Regions from separate parts of the Pseudomonas sp. Q1-7 genome, predicted to be linked through region 2. Evidence: predicted binding sites of a transcription regulator. Region 2 holds the regulator's gene; each other region holds the start of a gene.
The links. The regulator sigma-54, encoded in region 2, starts transcription at its own class of promoters, with help from an activator protein. The targets are predictions, from matches to a motif close to ANTGGCATNNANNTTGCTNT.
Positions count from the first base shown of each region.

Region 1 (5,600 bases), 1.3 Mb from region 2:
GCCTGCCACCGCCTGAACGGCGCGGGCGACGCCCAGTTCGGCCCCGACCTGAACATTCCCTACAACCCCACCGAATACCTGGCGGGGGACTTCCTGCCCCGCTACATCCGCGACCCGCAAAGCCTGCGCCGCTGGCCCCAGGGCAAGATGCCGGGGTTCTCGAAGGAGGCCATCAGCGATGAGGAACTGGGCCAGTTGATTGGCTACCTCAGGCATATGGCGGGAAGGAAGGTCGCACCTTGAAGTGACCTCGACCCGAGGTCAGCCAGCCTCTCCCGCAAGCAGGAGCAGGCCAGTCGCCCCTCCCCCATCACACGTTGTATTCCACCGGCGGGGGCGGCAGTTGGCCGATCAGGTCCTGCAGCCCGGCGGCCCATTGCCTGCGGATGTCGGCGAAGTATGTGTCGTCCTCGGTGACCCGGTAGCCGGCCGGCAGGATCAGGCTGTCGCGGTGGTACACCAGCAGGTCCAGCGGCATGCCCACTGACAGGTTGCTGCGGATGGTGGAATCGAAGGACACCAGGGCACAGCGCAGAGCCTCTTCCAGGTTGGTCTCGAACTCCAGGTTGCGGTCGAGTATCGGCTTGCCGTATTTGCTCTCCCCCAGTTGCAGGAAGGGCGTGTCTTCGGTGGCCTGGATGAAGTTGCCCTGGGGATAGATGCTGTAGAGGTCCGGCGGGTTGCCGGCGATCTGCCCGCCCACCAGGAAGGAGCAGGTCAGGTCGGTGTTGCCGGCCAGGGGCGCACCGTCGCGGGCGATGACTTCGCGTATGGTTTCCGCCACCAGGGCGGTGGCGTCGTAGAGGGTGGGCACGCTGTGGAGGTTCGGGCCTGGCCCGTGCAGGCGCTGCTTGAGCAGGTTCACCACCGATTGCGAAGTGGCCAGGTTGCCGGCGCTCTGCAGCACGATCAACCGTTCGCCGCTGACGCCGAAGGCGTAGAGCTTGCGGAAGGTGGCGATGTGGTCGATGCCCGCGTTGGTGCGCGAGTCGGAAACGAATACCAGGCCTTCTTTCAGGTGCATGGCGACGCAATAGGTCATGCCGGTTCTCCTTGTTGGGACTGCGCGCGCCGTGAACCCGGTCGCCGGACCCGTCGTGCGACGGGCCTGGGCAGGAAGCGGCGACCGGCGCCGCGCGCAGACAGGTATGCGCGCCTTACTGTCCCTGAACCTGCAACAACGGCTGTACGACCACCTTGGCGTGCATCTGCTCGCCGCCACCGCCACGGCGCATGCCGCGCACCGGACAGGCATCCAGGTAGTCCAGGCCCACCGCCAGCTTCAGGTGGCGCTCGGGACGGGCCAGTTTGTTGGTCACGTCGAAGGTGTACCAGGCATCGTCCAGCCAGGCTTCGGCCCAGGCATGGCTGGCCAGGCTCTGCTTGTCGCCCTGGTACAGGTAACCGGAGACGAAGCGCGCCGGGATGCCCAGGCTGCGGGCGCAGGCGAGGAAGGCGTGGGCGTGGTCCTGGCAGACCCCGGCGCGGCCGGCGAAGGCTTCGGCCGCGGTGCTGTCGACGTGGGTCACGCCTTTCTTGAACGGCATCTGCTCGTGCAAGGCGTCCATCAGCTCGATCAGCGTGCTGCGGTCGCGGCGGCTGCCGCACTGCCGCGCGGCGAACTCGCGCAGGGCGTCGTCGGCCATGGTCAGGCGAGTGAAGCGCAGGAAGGGCAAGGCCGAATGATGGTCGTGCTCGGCCTCGCTGTGCTCGTCGATCTCGACCTGGCCACGGGCGCTGATGACGATGGACTCATGGGGCTCGTCCAGGGTCAGCACATGGAAGATATTGCCGAAGGGGTCGACCTGGGCGCGCACCGGATGCGGCAGGGTCAGCTCCCAGTTGAGCACGTGCTGACGTTCGTTCTCCTGGGGCGTCAGGCGCAGGTACTGGATGCTGGCGCGGACAGGGTCGTCGTAGCGATAGGTGGTGTCGTGGCGGATGGACAGTTTCATACGGCCTCCAGATACGAACTGTGGATGGCCCGGGCCAGTTGGCGGACCAGCAGAATGAAGTCGGTTAGCCAGGTGTGCAGGCCTTCGGCGAGGATCTCGTCGATGGCGGTGTAGCGCAGCCGCGCATCCAGTTCGGCCGCCAGGCGCTGGGCCGGGCGACCGTTGTCTCCGGGCAGGCTGGCGAGGATGTCGTTGAGCTCGCCCATGCAGGTGCGCAGCGAGCGCGGCACGTCGGCGCGCAGCAGCAGCAGCTCGGAGACCTGGCGGGCTTCCGGGGAACCCCGGTAGACCTCGGTGTACGCCTCGAAGGACGACAGGGCGCGGAGCAAGGCGCTCCATTGGTAATAACCACGGGCCGAACTGTCGCTGACCTCCTCCGATTCCTCGCCGAACATCTCGTAGCGTGAGTCCAGCAGGCGCAGGGTGTTGTCGGCCCGTTCGATGAAGGTACCCAGGCGAATGAAGCTGTAGGCTTCACCGCGCATGATGGTGCCGTAGGTGGCGCCACGGAACAGGTGCGAACGCTCCTTTACCCATTCGCAGAAGCGGCTGATGCCGTAGCGACCCAGCCCTTCGTTGGAAATGCTCAGCATCTCCAGCCAGGTGGCGTTGATGTTCTCCCAGATGTCGGCGGTTATCCGGCCGCGCACCGCATGGGCATTGCTCCGTGCCGCGCGCAGGCAGCTGTAGATGCTGGCCTGGTTGTCGGCGTCCAGGGCGAAGAAGTGCAGCATGCGCCCGGCGTTCAACTGGCCGTGGCGCTCCTGGTAGAGCTCCAGGGTGCCGGTGCTGAGCAGCGACATGGCCAGTTCTTCCAGCCCGTCGCCACGGCCGTCCTGGGGCATCAGCGACAGCGAGTAGCTGACGTCCAGCATGCGCGCCAGGTTTTCCGCGCGTTCCAGGTAACGGGACATCCAGTAGAGTTCGGAGGCGGTTCTGCTGAGCATGTTCAGTCCTCCACAATCCAGGTGTCCTTGGTGCCGCCGCCCTGGGACGAGTTCACCACCAGGGAGCCTTCGCGCAGCGCGACGCGGGTCAGGCCGCCGGGCACCAGGCGGGTTTCCCGACCGGACAGGACGAAGGGTCGCAGGTCGATGTGGCGCGGCGCGATGCCCTGCTCGACGAAGGTCGGGCAGGTGGACAGGCACAGGGTCGGCTGGGCGATGTAGGCCTCCGGCCGGGCCTTGAGGCGCTCGCGGAAGGCTTCGATCTCCTTGGCGCTGGCCGCCGGCCCCACCAGCATGCCGTAGCCGCCGGAGCCCTGGGTTTCCTTGACCACCAGCTCGGGCAGGTGGGCCAGCACGTGGGACAGGTCTTCCGGTTTGCGGCATTGCCAGGTGGGCACGTTCTGCAGGATGGGTTCCTCGTTCAGGTAGAAGCGGATCATCTCGCCGACATAGGGATAGATGGACTTGTCGTCCGCCACCCCGGTGCCGATGGCGTTGGCCAGCAGCACATTGCCGGCGCGATAGGCGGCCAGCAGACCGGGTACGCCGAGCATGGATTCGGGGTTGAAGGCCAGGGGGTCGAGGAAGGCGTCATCCAGCCGGCGGTAAATCACGTCCACCGGCTGCGGACCGGACGTGGTGCGCATGAACACGCGGTCGTCGCGGACAAACAGGTCGGCGCCTTCCACCAGCTCCACACCCATCTCGCGCGCGAGGAAGGCGTGCTCGAAGTAGGCGCTGTTGAAGCGCCCCGGGGTCAGCACCACCACACTGGGGTTGTCCAGCGGGCTAGAGCTTTTCAGGGTGTCCAGCAACAGGTTCGGGTAGTGGTCGATGGGGGCGACGCGCTGGGCGGAGAACAGCTCGGGAAACAGCCGCATCATCATCTTGCGGTCTTCCAGCATGTAGCTGACGCCGCTGGGCGTGCGCAGGTTGTCCTCCAGCACGTAGTAGGTGCCGTCGCCATCGCGCACCAGGTCCACCCCGGCGATATGGGCGTAGATGCCACGGTGCAAGTCCAGGCCCTGCATGGCGATCTGGTAGCCCTCGTTGGCCAGCACCTGCTCGGCGGGAATGATCCCCGCCGTGATGATCCGCTGGTCGTGGTAGAGGTCGGCGAGGAACATGTTCAGCGCCTTGACGCGCTGGATGCAGCCCTTCTCCACCACCCGCCATTCGCTCATGGGAATGGCGCGGGGAATGGTGTCGAAGGGGATCAGCCGCTCGGTGCCCTGCTCATCGCCGTAGAGGGTGAAGGTGATACCGGCGCGGTGGAACAGCAGGTCGGCCTCTCGGCGTCGCTGCGCCAGCAGCTCCTCGGGCGCGTCCGCCAGCCAGCGTGCGAATTCCCGGTAATGCGGACGGCATTCGCCACTCGCGTCGTACATCTCGTCATAGAAAGTGCGGGACATGCCTAACTCCTTGTCACCACGGGCAGATATGCAGTCGCAAGCCCCGTGCCATCGCAACAATCGTCTGCATTTCAACAACTTGCAGCACACGCACAGCCGTCGCGCCCCAGACCGGTGCATCCCGCTGGGCGGAACTCCACGGCTCGCCCTATTTGGCGGCGGTACCGGGTTGGACGGAATGCGACGGCGAGGTGTTCCCCCTATCGTCGGGCAGGGGAACTTCCATCCTTGGAATAGATAGTCTAGTCCGGCCTCCGCGCAGCCCTATGGCCCGATTGTTCTATACATATGTTGCGATTTGGAATTTGCCCAATAACCGGTCGGCCTATGCTCATTGGAACGCCGCTATGGGCCGCATAGCCGGGCCGCATTTCAAAGCGGCCAAGCGCCTTCCATACTTGCCCCAACCCGGTGCCTCCGCACCCTGCCATCGGAGGAAACCCGCAATGCTTACCATCGGAGACAAACTGCCGGCGTTCGACCTGCTGGCGGTGGACCACGACTCGGAACCCCTGCCGACCCCGGAGAACGCCTTCAAACGGGTCAACCAGGACAGCTACCTGGGCAAATGGAAAGTGCTGTTCTTCTGGCCCAAGGACTTCACCTTCGTCTGCCCGACCGAAATCAAGGCCTACGGTGACCTGCTGGAACAGTTCGACGATCGCGACACCCAGTTGATCGGCGCCTCCACCGACAGCGAGTTCGTCCACCTTGCCTGGCGCCGCGACCACAAGGACCTGAAAGGCCTGAGCTTCCCCTGGCTGGCCGACAGCAGGCACGAGCTGGCCGACGCCCTGGGCATCATCGACCGCCACGAAGGCGTGGCCCTGCGCGCGACCTTCATCATCGATCCCGACAACGTCATTCGCCATGTCTCGGTGAACGACCTGCTGGTGGGGCGCAATCCGCAGGAAACCCTGCGCCTGCTCGACGCCCTGCTGACCGAGGAACTCTGTCCCTGCAACTGGCGCAAGGGCGAGGCGACCCTTCATTTCTGAACCGGCGAGCAGCCTCGCCGGGGTCCATCCGCGCTGCCTTGTCAGCCCCAAAGCCCCGAACTACGCTGCTCAATGCGAGCAGCGGCCGTGATTTTCGGCACGCTTTCCGCGCACCGCCAACGGCCTGCAGTTCCGCCGATCGGGCTCCGCACGTCATGTACAACAGGAGTCGACAATGCCCTCGCTCAAGTCCGTTTCCCTCTCGTTCGCCGTCAGTTGCGCCTGCCTCATCGCCTCCGCCCAGGCCGCCGAACCGCTGAAGCAACTCGGCGCGGGCGAAGGGCAGCT
Region 1 covers NZ_CP116304.1:2,588,846-2,594,445, reverse strand. The annotation lists gene PJW05_RS11950 (cytochrome c) at 1-243, shown strand, start outside; gene PJW05_RS11945 (proteasome-type protease) at 311-1,042, opposite strand; gene PJW05_RS11940 (transglutaminase family protein) at 1,158-1,955, opposite strand; gene PJW05_RS11935 (alpha-E domain-containing protein) at 1,952-2,902, opposite strand; gene PJW05_RS11930 (circularly permuted type 2 ATP-grasp protein) at 2,905-4,314, opposite strand; gene PJW05_RS11925 (peroxiredoxin) at 4,761-5,312, shown strand; gene ydcS (putative ABC transporter substrate-binding protein YdcS) at 5,488-5,600, shown strand, end outside.
Region 1: a site for sigma-54 is predicted at 4,348-4,367, ahead of PJW05_RS11930 (circularly permuted type 2 ATP-grasp protein). Genes of this name have one in related genera too.

Region 2 (5,600 bases):
GACCAGGCGGCGCTGCTGCGGCGCATGGGGCGTGGCCTGCTTGTGACCGAGCTGATGGGGCAGGGGTTGAATATGGTGACCGGCGATTACTCCCGTGGAGCCGCTGGTTATTGGGTGGAGAACGGCGAGATCCAGTTCCCGGTTCAGGAGGTGACCATCGCCGGTAACCTGAAGGACATGTTCCGTCAAATTGTTGCAATCGGCAGCGATCTCGAGCTGCGCGGCAATATCCGCACCGGTTCGGTCATGATCGAACGAATGACGGTCGCCGGTAGCTGATCGATTCAATGCCTCTCGAACGCGCGCCCCCGGGCGCGTGATTCATTGCTGGCCGATGGCTGTACTTTGGGCCGGCTTGCACTGCGCTGTTACGGGTGGTCATTGCGCTTGAAATTCAAGATGATTTGAATGCTGGCGTGCCTGATCGATTCCATGATCAGTCGTTCAACGACGACTGGCGCTGACAGGCCAGGCCGCGCACTCGCTCTCGATGATTCCTGGTTTAGCTAACGCTTCATCGCCACAGCGGCAGCAACGTTCCAAGGTTGGCTCCTGCCCGCCTGGCGTGCGCGAGAGGCCTCTCCCGCCAACTGCTGGATGCTGCTGGCCGGGTGCGGCCGGCGCTCATTCGCCTTCGTCGAATTTGTTGTTGATCAGCTCGATCAGTGCATTGAGGGCGTCGTCATCCTGCTCACCCTCGGTGTGCAGATGAATGGGCGTGCCTTTGCCAGCGGCCAGCATCATTACCGCCATGATGCTCTTGCCATCCACCAGGCTCTCGGGAGAACGGCCCACGCGAATCTGGCAGGGGAAACGGCCGGCTACGCCGACGAACTTCGCCGCCGCCCGGGCGTGCAAGCCGAGCTTGTTGATGATGGTGATCTCGCAGGCGGGCATCGCGTTTCCAATCCTTCTAACTGAGGTCGCGGTGGCGAACCTGGACATTCTTCAAGCTGGGTTTCAATGCCGCGCCAAGGCGTTCCGCGATGTAGACCGAACGGTGATGTCCGCCGGTGCAGCCGATGGCAATGGTGACATAGGCGCGATTGCTGGCGGCGAAGCGCGGCAGCCATTTGTTCAAGTAGCCGAGGATATCCTGATACATCTCCTCGACGTCCGGTTGACTCGCAAGGTACTCGGCGACTGCCGGCTCCAGTCCTGAATGGTCGCGCAGCTCCGGCTTCCAGTAAGGATTGGGCAGGCAGCGCACGTCGAACACCAGGTCGGCGTCCACGGGCATGCCGCGCTTGAAACCGAAGGACTCGACCAGGAACGCGGTACCGGGTTCCGGCTGGTTCAGCAGGCGCAGCTTGATGCTGTCACGCAGCTGATAGAGGTTGAGGTGGGTGGTGTCGATCTTCAGGTCGGCGAGATCGGCAATGGGGGCCAGCAGGACTTCTTCGTCCTGGATGGCTTCGGCCAGGGAGCGATCGTTGGTGGTCAGTGGATGGCGCCGACGCGTTTCGGAGAAGCGCTTGAGCAGGGTGTCATGGTCTGCGTCGAGGTAAAGCACATCGCATTTGATGTGGCGACTGCGCGCCTCGATGAGCAGTTCGGGAAAGCGCTGCAACTGGCTGGGCAGGTTGCGCGCGTCGACGGACACGGCCACTTTGGGTTCCAGTAGCTCGGTGTGCAGCAGCGCCCGTTCGGCCAGTTCGGGAAGCAGGCCGGCGGGCAGGTTATCGATGCAGTAGAAACCGTGGTCCTCGAGAACATCGAGGGCGGTGCTTTTGCCCGATCCGGAGCGACCGCTGACGATGATCAGGCGCATGCGGGAATCCTAGCGTCCGCTCTGTACGTCCACGACCACCTGATACAGGCTGGTGCTGTCGGGAGCCTCGCGCAGGCGCTCACGCACATCGCTGCGATCGAGCATACTGGCGATCTGGCGCAGAAGTTCAAGATGTTCATCGGTAGCGGCCTCCGGGACCAGCAGGACGAACAGCAGGTCAACCGGGGCGCCGTCGATGGCGTCGAAATCGACTGGAGCATCAAGGCGCAGCACGGCGCTGATGGGCGACATGCAGCCGGTGAGGCGACAGTGGGGAATGGCAATGCCGTTGCCGAATCCGGTGGAGCCGAGCTTTTCCCGGGCTACCAGGCTTTCGAAGACATCCTGGTTGTCGAGGTCGGGAAGATCACGGGCGACCAGCTTGGCAATCTGTTCCAGTACACGTTTCTTGCTGCCACCCGGCACGTTCACCAGGGAACGGCCGGGGGTCAGGATTTGCTCGAGTCGGATCATAGAGGGGAGAGGGTCAGCGGGCAGTGGCACCCTGCTGGCGGTTCAACTGCTTTTCCTTGTGCTTGATCAATTGGCGATCGAGCTTGTCGGTGAGCAGGTCGATGGCGGCATACATGTCTTCATGCTCCGCATTGGCAACGACTTCGCCGCCGGCGATGTGCAAAGTGGCTTCGATTTTCTGTTTGAGTTTCTCGACCTGCATGATCACCTGTACGTTGGTGATTCGGTCGAAATGGCGCTCCAGACGGTCGAATTTCTCGACAACGTAGTTGCGCAGGGCGTCGGTCACATCCAGTTGATGTCCACTGATGTTGACTTGCATACCGCGTTCTCCTTATTGCCCGTGTAGAAGAGACAGGCTAACGGGCCTGCCACCGGAACACTTTGGCGTGGGTCAATATCCGCGTCACATCAGTCGCTTTCGTTCGCTGGAAGGCGCTATCCCAAGGGATTCGCGATACTTGGCTACTGTGCGACGGGCCACTTGAATGCCCTGTGCCTCCAGTAAACCAGCGATCTTGCTGTCACTCAACGGCTTTTTCGGATTTTCCGCTGCGACCAGTTTCTTGATGATGGCGCGGATCGCGGTAGACGAGCATTCGCCGCCTTCCGAAGTACTGACGTGGCTGGAGAAGAAGTACTTCAGCTCGTAGATTCCGCGGGGTGTGTGCATGTATTTCTGGGTGGTCACGCGCGAGATGGTTGACTCGTGCATGCCCACGGCTTCAGCGATGTCGTGCAGGACCAGGGGTTTCATCGCCTCTTCGCCGTATTCGAGAAAGCCGCGCTGGTGCTCGACGATCTGGGTGGCCACCTTCATCAGGGTTTCGTTGCGGCTCTGCAGGCTCTTGATGAACCAGCGCGCCTCCTGCAACTGGTTGCGCATGAAGGTGTTGTCGGCGCTGGAGTCCGCGCGGCGGACGAAGCCGGCGTAGTGAGGATTGACACGCAGGCGCGGCACGGCTTCCTGGTTCAGCTCCACCAGCCAGCGTTCGTTGTGCTTGCGAACGATGACGTCAGGTACGACGTACTCGGGCTCGCTCGCTTCGATCTGCGAGCCGGGGCGTGGATTCAGGCCCTGGATCAGTTCGATGATCTGGCGCAGCTCGTCCTCCTTGACCTTCATGCGCCGCATCAACTGGGTGTAGTCGCGGCCGCCCAGCAGGTCGAGGAAATCGCTCGCCAGTCGTTGTGCCTCGGTCAGCCATGGGGTTCCCGGGGGCAGTTGGCGCAGTTGCAGGAGCAGGCACTCGCGCAGGTCGCGGGCACCGATACCGGCGGGCTCGAACTGCTGGATTCGGTGGAGGACGACTTCGACCTCGTCCAGTTCGATACCGAGTTCGGGGTCGAAGGCATCGACGATCTCCGCCAGTGACTCCTCAAGGTAGCCGTCGCTGTTGATGCAGTCGATCAGGGTGACCGCGATCAGGCGGTCGGTATCGGACATGGGCGCCAGGTTGAGTTGCCAGAGCAGGTGGCTCTGCAGGCTCTCACCGACCGAGGTGCGCGAGGTGAAGTCCCATTCGTCGTCATCGTTGCTCGGCAGGCTGCTGGCACTGGTCTGGTAGACGTCTTCCCAGGCGGTGTCGACGGGAAGTTCGTTAGGAATGCGTTCGTGCCACTCGCCATCTTCCATGGCTTCGGCATTGGTCTCGACGCTGGACTCCTGGAAGCTGACCTCCTGGCTGCCGGGATTGGGCAACTGATCGCCTTCGGCCATGGGGTCGGAGGTGTCGAAGTCGTCGCCATCCTCCTGCCGCTCGAGCATCGGGTTCGACTCCAGCGCTTCCTGGATCTCCTGTTGGAGGTCCAGGGTGGAGAGTTGGAGCAGGCGGATGGCCTGTTGCAGCTGAGGGGTCATCGTCAGCTGCTGGCCCATCTTGAGGACTAGCGATGGTTTCATGGCAGAGGGCTTAGCACCTTATTCGCCGGCGCTCGCGCGCCATCCACTACAGGGCGCCGAGGCGCCACCAGGAAGCAAATTATATGCCTGACCTTGAAGGATTTGCCTAGCTCGCGCAAGTCGCCTTGTAGGCGCGGTCGCGCGAAACTACAGGCGGAACTCGTGGCCTAGGTAGACTTCCTTCACCAACTGATTGGCCAGGATGGCTTCCGCATTGCCTTCGGCGATCAGCTGTCCATCGCTGACGATGTAGGCGGTCTCGCAGATGTCCAGGGTCTCGCGGACGTTGTGGTCGGTGATGAGCACACCGATCCCCTTGGCCTTGAGGTGATGGATGATCTGCTTGATATCGCCCACGGAAATCGGGTCCACGCCGGCGAAGGGCTCGTCCAGCAGGATGAACTTGGGGGCGGTGGCGAGGGCGCGGGCAATCTCCACGCGACGGCGTTCGCCACCCGACAGGCTCATGCCGAGGCTGTCACGAATGTGGCTGATATGGAATTCCTGCAGCAGACTTTCCAGCTCTTTGCGGCGTGCGGCGCGGTCGAGGTCCTTGCGGGTCTCGAGAATCGCCATGATGTTGTCCGCCACGCTGAGCTTGCGGAAAATCGAGGCTTCCTGCGGCAGGTAGCCAATGCCGGCGCGGGCGCGGCCGTGCATGGGCTGGTGGGTGACGTCCTGCTGGTCGATGAGAACGCGCCCCTGATCGGCCTTGACCAGGCCGACGATCATGTAGAAACAGGTCGTCTTGCCCGCGCCGTTGGGGCCGAGGAGGCCGACGATCTGGCCGCTGTCGATGGACAGGCTGACGTCGCGAACCACCTGGCGGCTCTTGTAGCTCTTGGCGAGGTGCTGGGCTTTGAGAGTCGCCATTACTGTGCTTTCTGCTCTTTTTTCTTCGGCTGGATGACCATGTCGATCCGTGGGCGCGGCGTGGTCACGTTGCTGCCGGTGGCGCGGCCCGCGTTGACGATCTGGCGTTGGGTGTCATAAACGATTTTTTCGCCTTCGAAGGTATTGCCTTCCTGAACCACCTTGGCCTGGTCGAGAAGGATGATGCGCTCGTTGGCGGCGAAGTACTGGATGGTCAGGCCGTAGGCTTTGACGATTTCCTTGTCCACAGCGGGCCTTTGCTCGTAGTAGGCGGGTTTGCCCACCGAGGTAAAGACTTCGACGTCGCCATTGGCGTCCTGGGTGATGGTGACGGTGTCGCCGGTGATCTTCAGGGTGCCCTGGGTGATCACGACGTTGCCGCGGTACACCGCGACACCCTGTTTGTCATCGAGCTCGGCGCTGTCGGCCTGGACGCGGATCGGTTGGTCGCGGTCCGTGGGCAGTGCCCAGGCGGTAGCACTTCCGAGTGCGGTGCCCAGGCTGAGCAACAGGGGGAGGGTATTAACGAACCTCATGCTGACCTCTTACGTTGGACTGCAGGAGCATCCTGCCGTCATT
Region 2 covers NZ_CP116304.1:1,297,276-1,302,875, forward strand. The annotation lists gene pmbA (metalloprotease PmbA) at 1-279, shown strand, start outside; gene PJW05_RS06030 (HPr family phosphocarrier protein) at 625-897, opposite strand; gene rapZ (RNase adapter RapZ) at 914-1,771, opposite strand; gene ptsN (PTS IIA-like nitrogen regulatory protein PtsN) at 1,781-2,245, opposite strand; gene hpf (ribosome hibernation-promoting factor, HPF/YfiA family) at 2,259-2,567, opposite strand; gene PJW05_RS06050 (RNA polymerase factor sigma-54) at 2,652-4,148, opposite strand; gene lptB (LPS export ABC transporter ATP-binding protein) at 4,296-5,021, opposite strand; gene lptA (lipopolysaccharide transport periplasmic protein LptA) at 5,021-5,557, opposite strand; gene lptC (LPS export ABC transporter periplasmic protein LptC) at 5,544-5,600, opposite strand, start outside.

Region 3 (5,600 bases), 1.7 Mb from region 2:
CCGGGCAGTTCCAGGGGATCGTCTTCCTGGGCGTCGGGGTGGCGGATGTCAAGGACGATCTGGCCCGGCAGGGCTTCGCGCACTTCCTCGACCTTGAGGTCCTGGCCGAGTTCGTCGATCACCCGGTCGATGGGCACTTGCCGCGCGCGCTCCAGGGCGCGTTTGAGCACGGCCATGTCGAACTGCTCTTCCTCATGCTCGATGCGGCCGGGCTTGGCGCGGGTGGTCGGGTTCACCGAGATCACGCCGCAGTATTCAGGCATGTGCTTGGCGAACTCGGCGGTGCCGATCTTCATCGCGGTGTCGATGATGTCCTGCTTGTGGCTGGCGATCAGCGGGCGCAGCACCAGCATGTCGGTGGCCGAGTCGATGACCGAGAGGTTCGGCAGGGTCTGGCTGGAAACCTGGGAGATGGCTTCGCCGGTGACCAGCGCGTCCAGGTTCAGCTTGCGCGCCACCTGGGTGGAGGCGCGCAGCATCATGCGCTTGAGCACCACGCCCATCTGACTGTTGTCGACCTTGCTGAGGATTTCGCCGACCACTTCCTCGAAGGGCACGCTGATGAACAGCACGCGCTGGGAACGGCCGAATTTCTCCCACAGGTAGTGGGCGACTTCCATCACGCCCAGTTCGTGTGCACGGCCACCCAGGTTGAAGAAGCAGAAGTGGGTCATCAGGCCGCGACGCATCATCTGGTACGCGGCGACCGTGGAGTCGAAGCCGCCGGACATCAGCACCAGGGTCTGCTCCAGGGAGCCCAGCGGATAGCCGCCGATGCCGTCGTGCTGGTGGTGGATGACGAACAGGCGCTGGTCGCGCACTTCCATGCGCACCAGCACTTCCGGGTTGTTCAGGGAGATGCCGGCGGCGTTGCACTCCTGGCGCAGGCGGCTGCCGACATGGCGCTCCAGCTCCATGGAGGTGAACGCATGCTTGCCGGCACGCTTGCAGCGCACGGCAAAGATCTTGCCGGGGATCTGGTCGGCGTAGTGCAGCTTGCACTTTTCCAGCACATCGTCGAAGTCGCCCAGCGGGTACTCGTGCACTTCGAGGAAGTGGGCGATACCCGGGGTGCAGGTCAGGCGGTCGATCATCTCGCGCAACAGCTTCGGCTCGGTCTGCCGGGTTTCGACTTCCAGGTTGTCCCAGACGCCGGTCACCTCGAGTTCCGGGTCGAGGTCCTTGAGGACTGCGCGGATGTTCTTCGAGAGCTGGCGGATGAAATGCTTGCGCACCGGCCGGCTCTTGATGGTGATTTCCGGGAAGACTTTGACGATGAGTTTCATGAAAAACAGCGCGAGGACGGCGGCCGAAAAAGAGGGGCGCGGATTATAGCGGAAATTGTTCAAGCTTTGACCAAAATCATTCAGCAAAGCCCAGCACGCACCAAAATGGATCGCGCGCACCACGACAGGCACGAAAACGGTGCGTAAAACTGTGCACAATCACAGCCAAGCCCCCGCCAGGCCTGAGTTCTAAGGCCTCTGCCCATTCCGGGGCACTGGCACGCAATTTGCTCCCTTGTGAGGCAGGTCGCCCTGGCGGACTATCCCGCCCCGGCTTCACACCGAATTTTTTGGGAGGCAAGGTTCCTGCCCCCATCCACCTGGAGGACAACATGTCGAAGTCGCTTCAACTGATTAAAGAACACGACGTGAAGTGGATTGATCTGCGCTTCACCGATACCAAAGGCAAGCAGCAGCACGTGACCATGCCGGCCCGTGACGCCGATGACGAGTTCTTCGAGCACGGCAAGATGTTCGACGGCTCCTCCATCGCCGGCTGGAAAGGCATCGAAGCCTCCGACATGATCCTGCTGCCGGACGACAGCACCGCCGTCCTGGACCCCTTCACCGAAGAGCCGACCCTGATCCTGGTCTGCGACATCATCGAGCCGAGCACCATGCAAGGCTACGACCGCGACCCGCGCGCCATCGCCAAGCGCGCCGAGGAGTACCTGAAGTCCACCGGTATCGGTGACACCGTATTCGTCGGCCCGGAGCCGGAGTTCTTCATCTTCGACGAAGTGAAGTTCAAGTCCGACATCTCCGGTTCCATGTTCAAGATCTTCTCCGAGCAGGCTTCCTGGAACACCGACGCGGACGTCGAAGGCGGCAACAAGGGCCACCGTCCGGGCGTGAAGGGCGGCTACTTCCCGGTACCGCCGGTCGACCACGACCACGAAATCCGTACCGCCATGTGCAACGCCCTGGAAGAAATGGGCCTGGTGGTCGAAGTTCACCACCACGAAGTGGCGACCGCCGGCCAGAACGAGATCGGCGTGAAGTTCAACACCCTGGTCGCCAAGGCTGACGAAGTTCAGACCCTGAAGTACTGCGTGCACAACGTGGCCGACGCCTACGGCAAGACCGTGACCTTCATGCCGAAGCCCCTGTACGGCGACAACGGCTCGGGCATGCACGTTCACATGTCCATCTCCAAGGACGGCAAGAACACCTTCGCCGGCGAAGGCTATGCCGGCCTGTCCGATACCGCCCTGTACTTCATCGGCGGCATCATCAAGCACGGCAAGGCCCTGAACGGCTTCACCAACCCGTCCACCAACTCCTACAAGCGTCTGGTGCCCGGCTTCGAAGCCCCGGTGATGCTGGCCTACTCGGCCCGCAACCGCTCCGCCTCCATCCGTATCCCGTACGTGAACAGCCCGAAAGCCCGCCGTATCGAAGCGCGCTTCCCGGACCCGGCCGCCAACCCCTACCTGGCCTTCGCTGCCCTGCTGATGGCCGGTCTGGACGGTATCCAGAACAAGATCCACCCCGGCGATGCCGCCGACAAGAACCTGTATGACCTGCCGCCGGAAGAGGCCAAGGAAATCCCGCAGGTGTGCGGCAGCCTGAAAGAGGCGCTGGAAGAACTGGACAAGGGCCGCGCGTTCCTGACCAAGGGCGGCGTGTTCAGCGACGACTTCATCGATGCCTACATCGAGCTGAAGAGCGAAGAAGAAATCAAGGTGCGCACCTTCGTGCACCCGCTGGAATACGACCTGTACTACAGCGTCTGATCCACGAATACCTATAAATAGCGTCAACATTAAGGCCTCCCTCGGGAGGCCTTTTTTATTGTCCGCTCATTGGGCGGATGGATCAGCGTTGTGGGAGCGGAATGACCTCGCTAGATCCCCCCATCCACCGGCACGCCCTGTTCGGGTGCGGGCTCCTCGACGGCCCGGCGTGCCCGGCTCAACTGCACGTTCAGCCTCGGCATCGCCAGTTCCAGGCCCGCCTGGTCGAGACGGCGGCGCAGGCGCAGGTTGAATGCCCGCTGCACTTCCCACTGTTTGATGGGCGCGGTCTTGAAGCGAAAGCGCAGGATCGCCTGGCCATTGTCGAAGCCTTCCACGCCCTGCATCTCCAGCGCAGACCACAGGCTGCGGTAGACCGACGGATCGCTGCGCAACTCCTTGGCCACGTCCTGGACCAGCTTCAGGGCATCGTCTATCGGCATGCTCGCCGGCACCGGCCAGCGGAACATGGCGTAGCCGAACTGCCGCGAGTAGTTCTTGATGCTTTTGATTTCGCTGAAGGGGATGGTGTGCACCACGCCGTCCAGGTCGCGCAGGCGCACGGTGCGGATGGTCAGCCCTTCCACGGTGCCCAGGTGGCCGCCGACGTCCACGTAGTCGTCGATGGACAGCGAGTCCTCGATGATGATGAACAGGCCGGTAATCAGGTCCGCCACCAGGGATTGCGCGCCGAAACCGATGGCCAGGCCGATCACGCCGGCGCCAGCCAGCAGCGGCGTGACGTTCACGCCCATATTGGCCAGGGCGACGATCAGGGCGATCACCGCGATGGTCACGAACAGCACGTTGCGGATCAGCGGCAGCATGGTCAGGGCGCGGGCATTGGCGCGGTTGCGGCCAGTGACGCCGAGGCTGTGCTGCACCGCCGTGTCGGTGAGGATCCACACCAGCCAGGCCGCCAGCAGGGTGGTGCCGAAGCTGACCAGCTTCATGCTGATCTGCTCGCCATCGCCCTCGGCGTAGCGGATCAGCGACATGCCCCAGACCCGCAGCCCCACCTCGACGAACAACAGCACCAGGAACAGGTGCACCAGGGTGAAGCCGAAGCTCTGCAACTTCTCGAGGTAGGGCGCACTGCGACGGACGCTCTCGCCGACCCGGGCGGAGCGGCGGCGGATCAGGCCGATCGCGGTCAAGGCCACCACCGCCAGCACCGCCGAGAGCAGCGCCCGGCGCAGGGCTGAATTGCTGTCGCCGGCGGCGACGAAAGTGGCGAACAGGGAGGTGCCCACCAGCAACAGCACCGGCACGTACCAGAGGGAGCCGACCAGTTGCACCAGGTCGTGCAGGCTGCGTTGCCTGAGACGCTGTTCCAGCGGCCGGTTGCGGATCAGGTGGGCAATGGGCCGGCGGAAACGCAGCACGAACAGGGCCGTGAACACTGCGGCAGCGCCATTGGCCAGGGTGCTCAGGCAGATCGCCGTGTGCTCGCCCAGACCGGCGATCAGCCGTGGGTCGTGGGCCGCCTCGCCGAGGGCCGCCAGGCTGCCGATCAGCCACAGGGGGCGGAAGGCCTGGCGCCGCAGAATGTCCAGGGCCCGCTGGCGGTGCGGCCCGCCCAGCAGCGACAGGCAGATCACGCAGAGCGCGGAGAACAGCGTGCCGCAGACCAGTACATAGGCCATGACCATGGCCAGGGTCTTGCTCAGGGAGCTGGGCAGCGCCACGGACAGGTAGAGGGTGATAAGGAAGGCGATCAGCCAGGGCCCCAGCTTGCGCAGGGCGAACAACACCAGGTCGCGGGTCTTGGGGCTGTGCGGCAACTCCGCCGACAGGCCGAAGCGCTCGCGCATGCGCCGCCCTGCCCAGAGCAGCGCCGCCGCGAGACACGCCCAGATCAGGATGACCAGGGTGAAATCGAAGAACACGGCCGGCAGCTCACGCCAGTCCGGCATGCGCTCCTCCAGCTCGGCGTGGGCCAGCTGGAACTGCTTGCCCCACAGTCGCAACGGGCTGTTGTTGCCCTGGAAGCGCCTTTCCAGGTCGCCGAGGGTATCGCCGATCAGCGCCAGGACGCCGCCGTTTTCCTCCTTGCCCTTGCCGGTGACGTCGCGCAGTTGCTTGAGACTCTTCAGCAACTCGGCGCGCTGCTTGTCGTTTTCCAGGGCCTGGATCACCTGGTTGAGCGACTGTTCGAGCTGGGCATTGCTGACCGGCTCGCCGCTCGACGCATTTCCGGCCAGCGGATTGGGCAGGGCTGCCCGGACCTGGGGTGCGCAGAGCAGGCCGAGGAGCAGGCAGAACAGCAATGGGACAATGAAGCGGAGCGTGAGCAAGGGCAGCGTCGGCACGAGTAGGTCAATCCCTGGAAACCAAGCGGAGCGCCGCATCATACAAAAGCCGGCGGATCAAGCCGTCAGTCTGGGGCAGTCTCCTACAGGCAGTCGGGGCAAGTTCGGGAGGCGTTGTTCACGCCGGCTCGGTCCTGACCTGCAGAACCCCTTTGTTGCTCGGCAGCACACCCGGATCATCCCGCCCTTGCCAGCCAATCCCTCCGGTGCAAGGCTTAGCCACATCGCACGAACGGAGTTCGCCCCCATGCGTTCCCTACTCGCCG
Region 3 covers NZ_CP116304.1:5,423,352-5,428,951, forward strand. The annotation lists gene thiI (tRNA uracil 4-sulfurtransferase ThiI) at 1-1,286, opposite strand, end outside; gene glnA (glutamate--ammonia ligase) at 1,619-3,022, shown strand; gene PJW05_RS24970 (mechanosensitive ion channel family protein) at 3,133-5,376, opposite strand; gene PJW05_RS24975 (DUF4124 domain-containing protein) at 5,582-5,600, shown strand, end outside.
Region 3: a site for sigma-54 is predicted at 1,501-1,520, ahead of glnA (glutamate--ammonia ligase). Genes of this name have one in related genera too.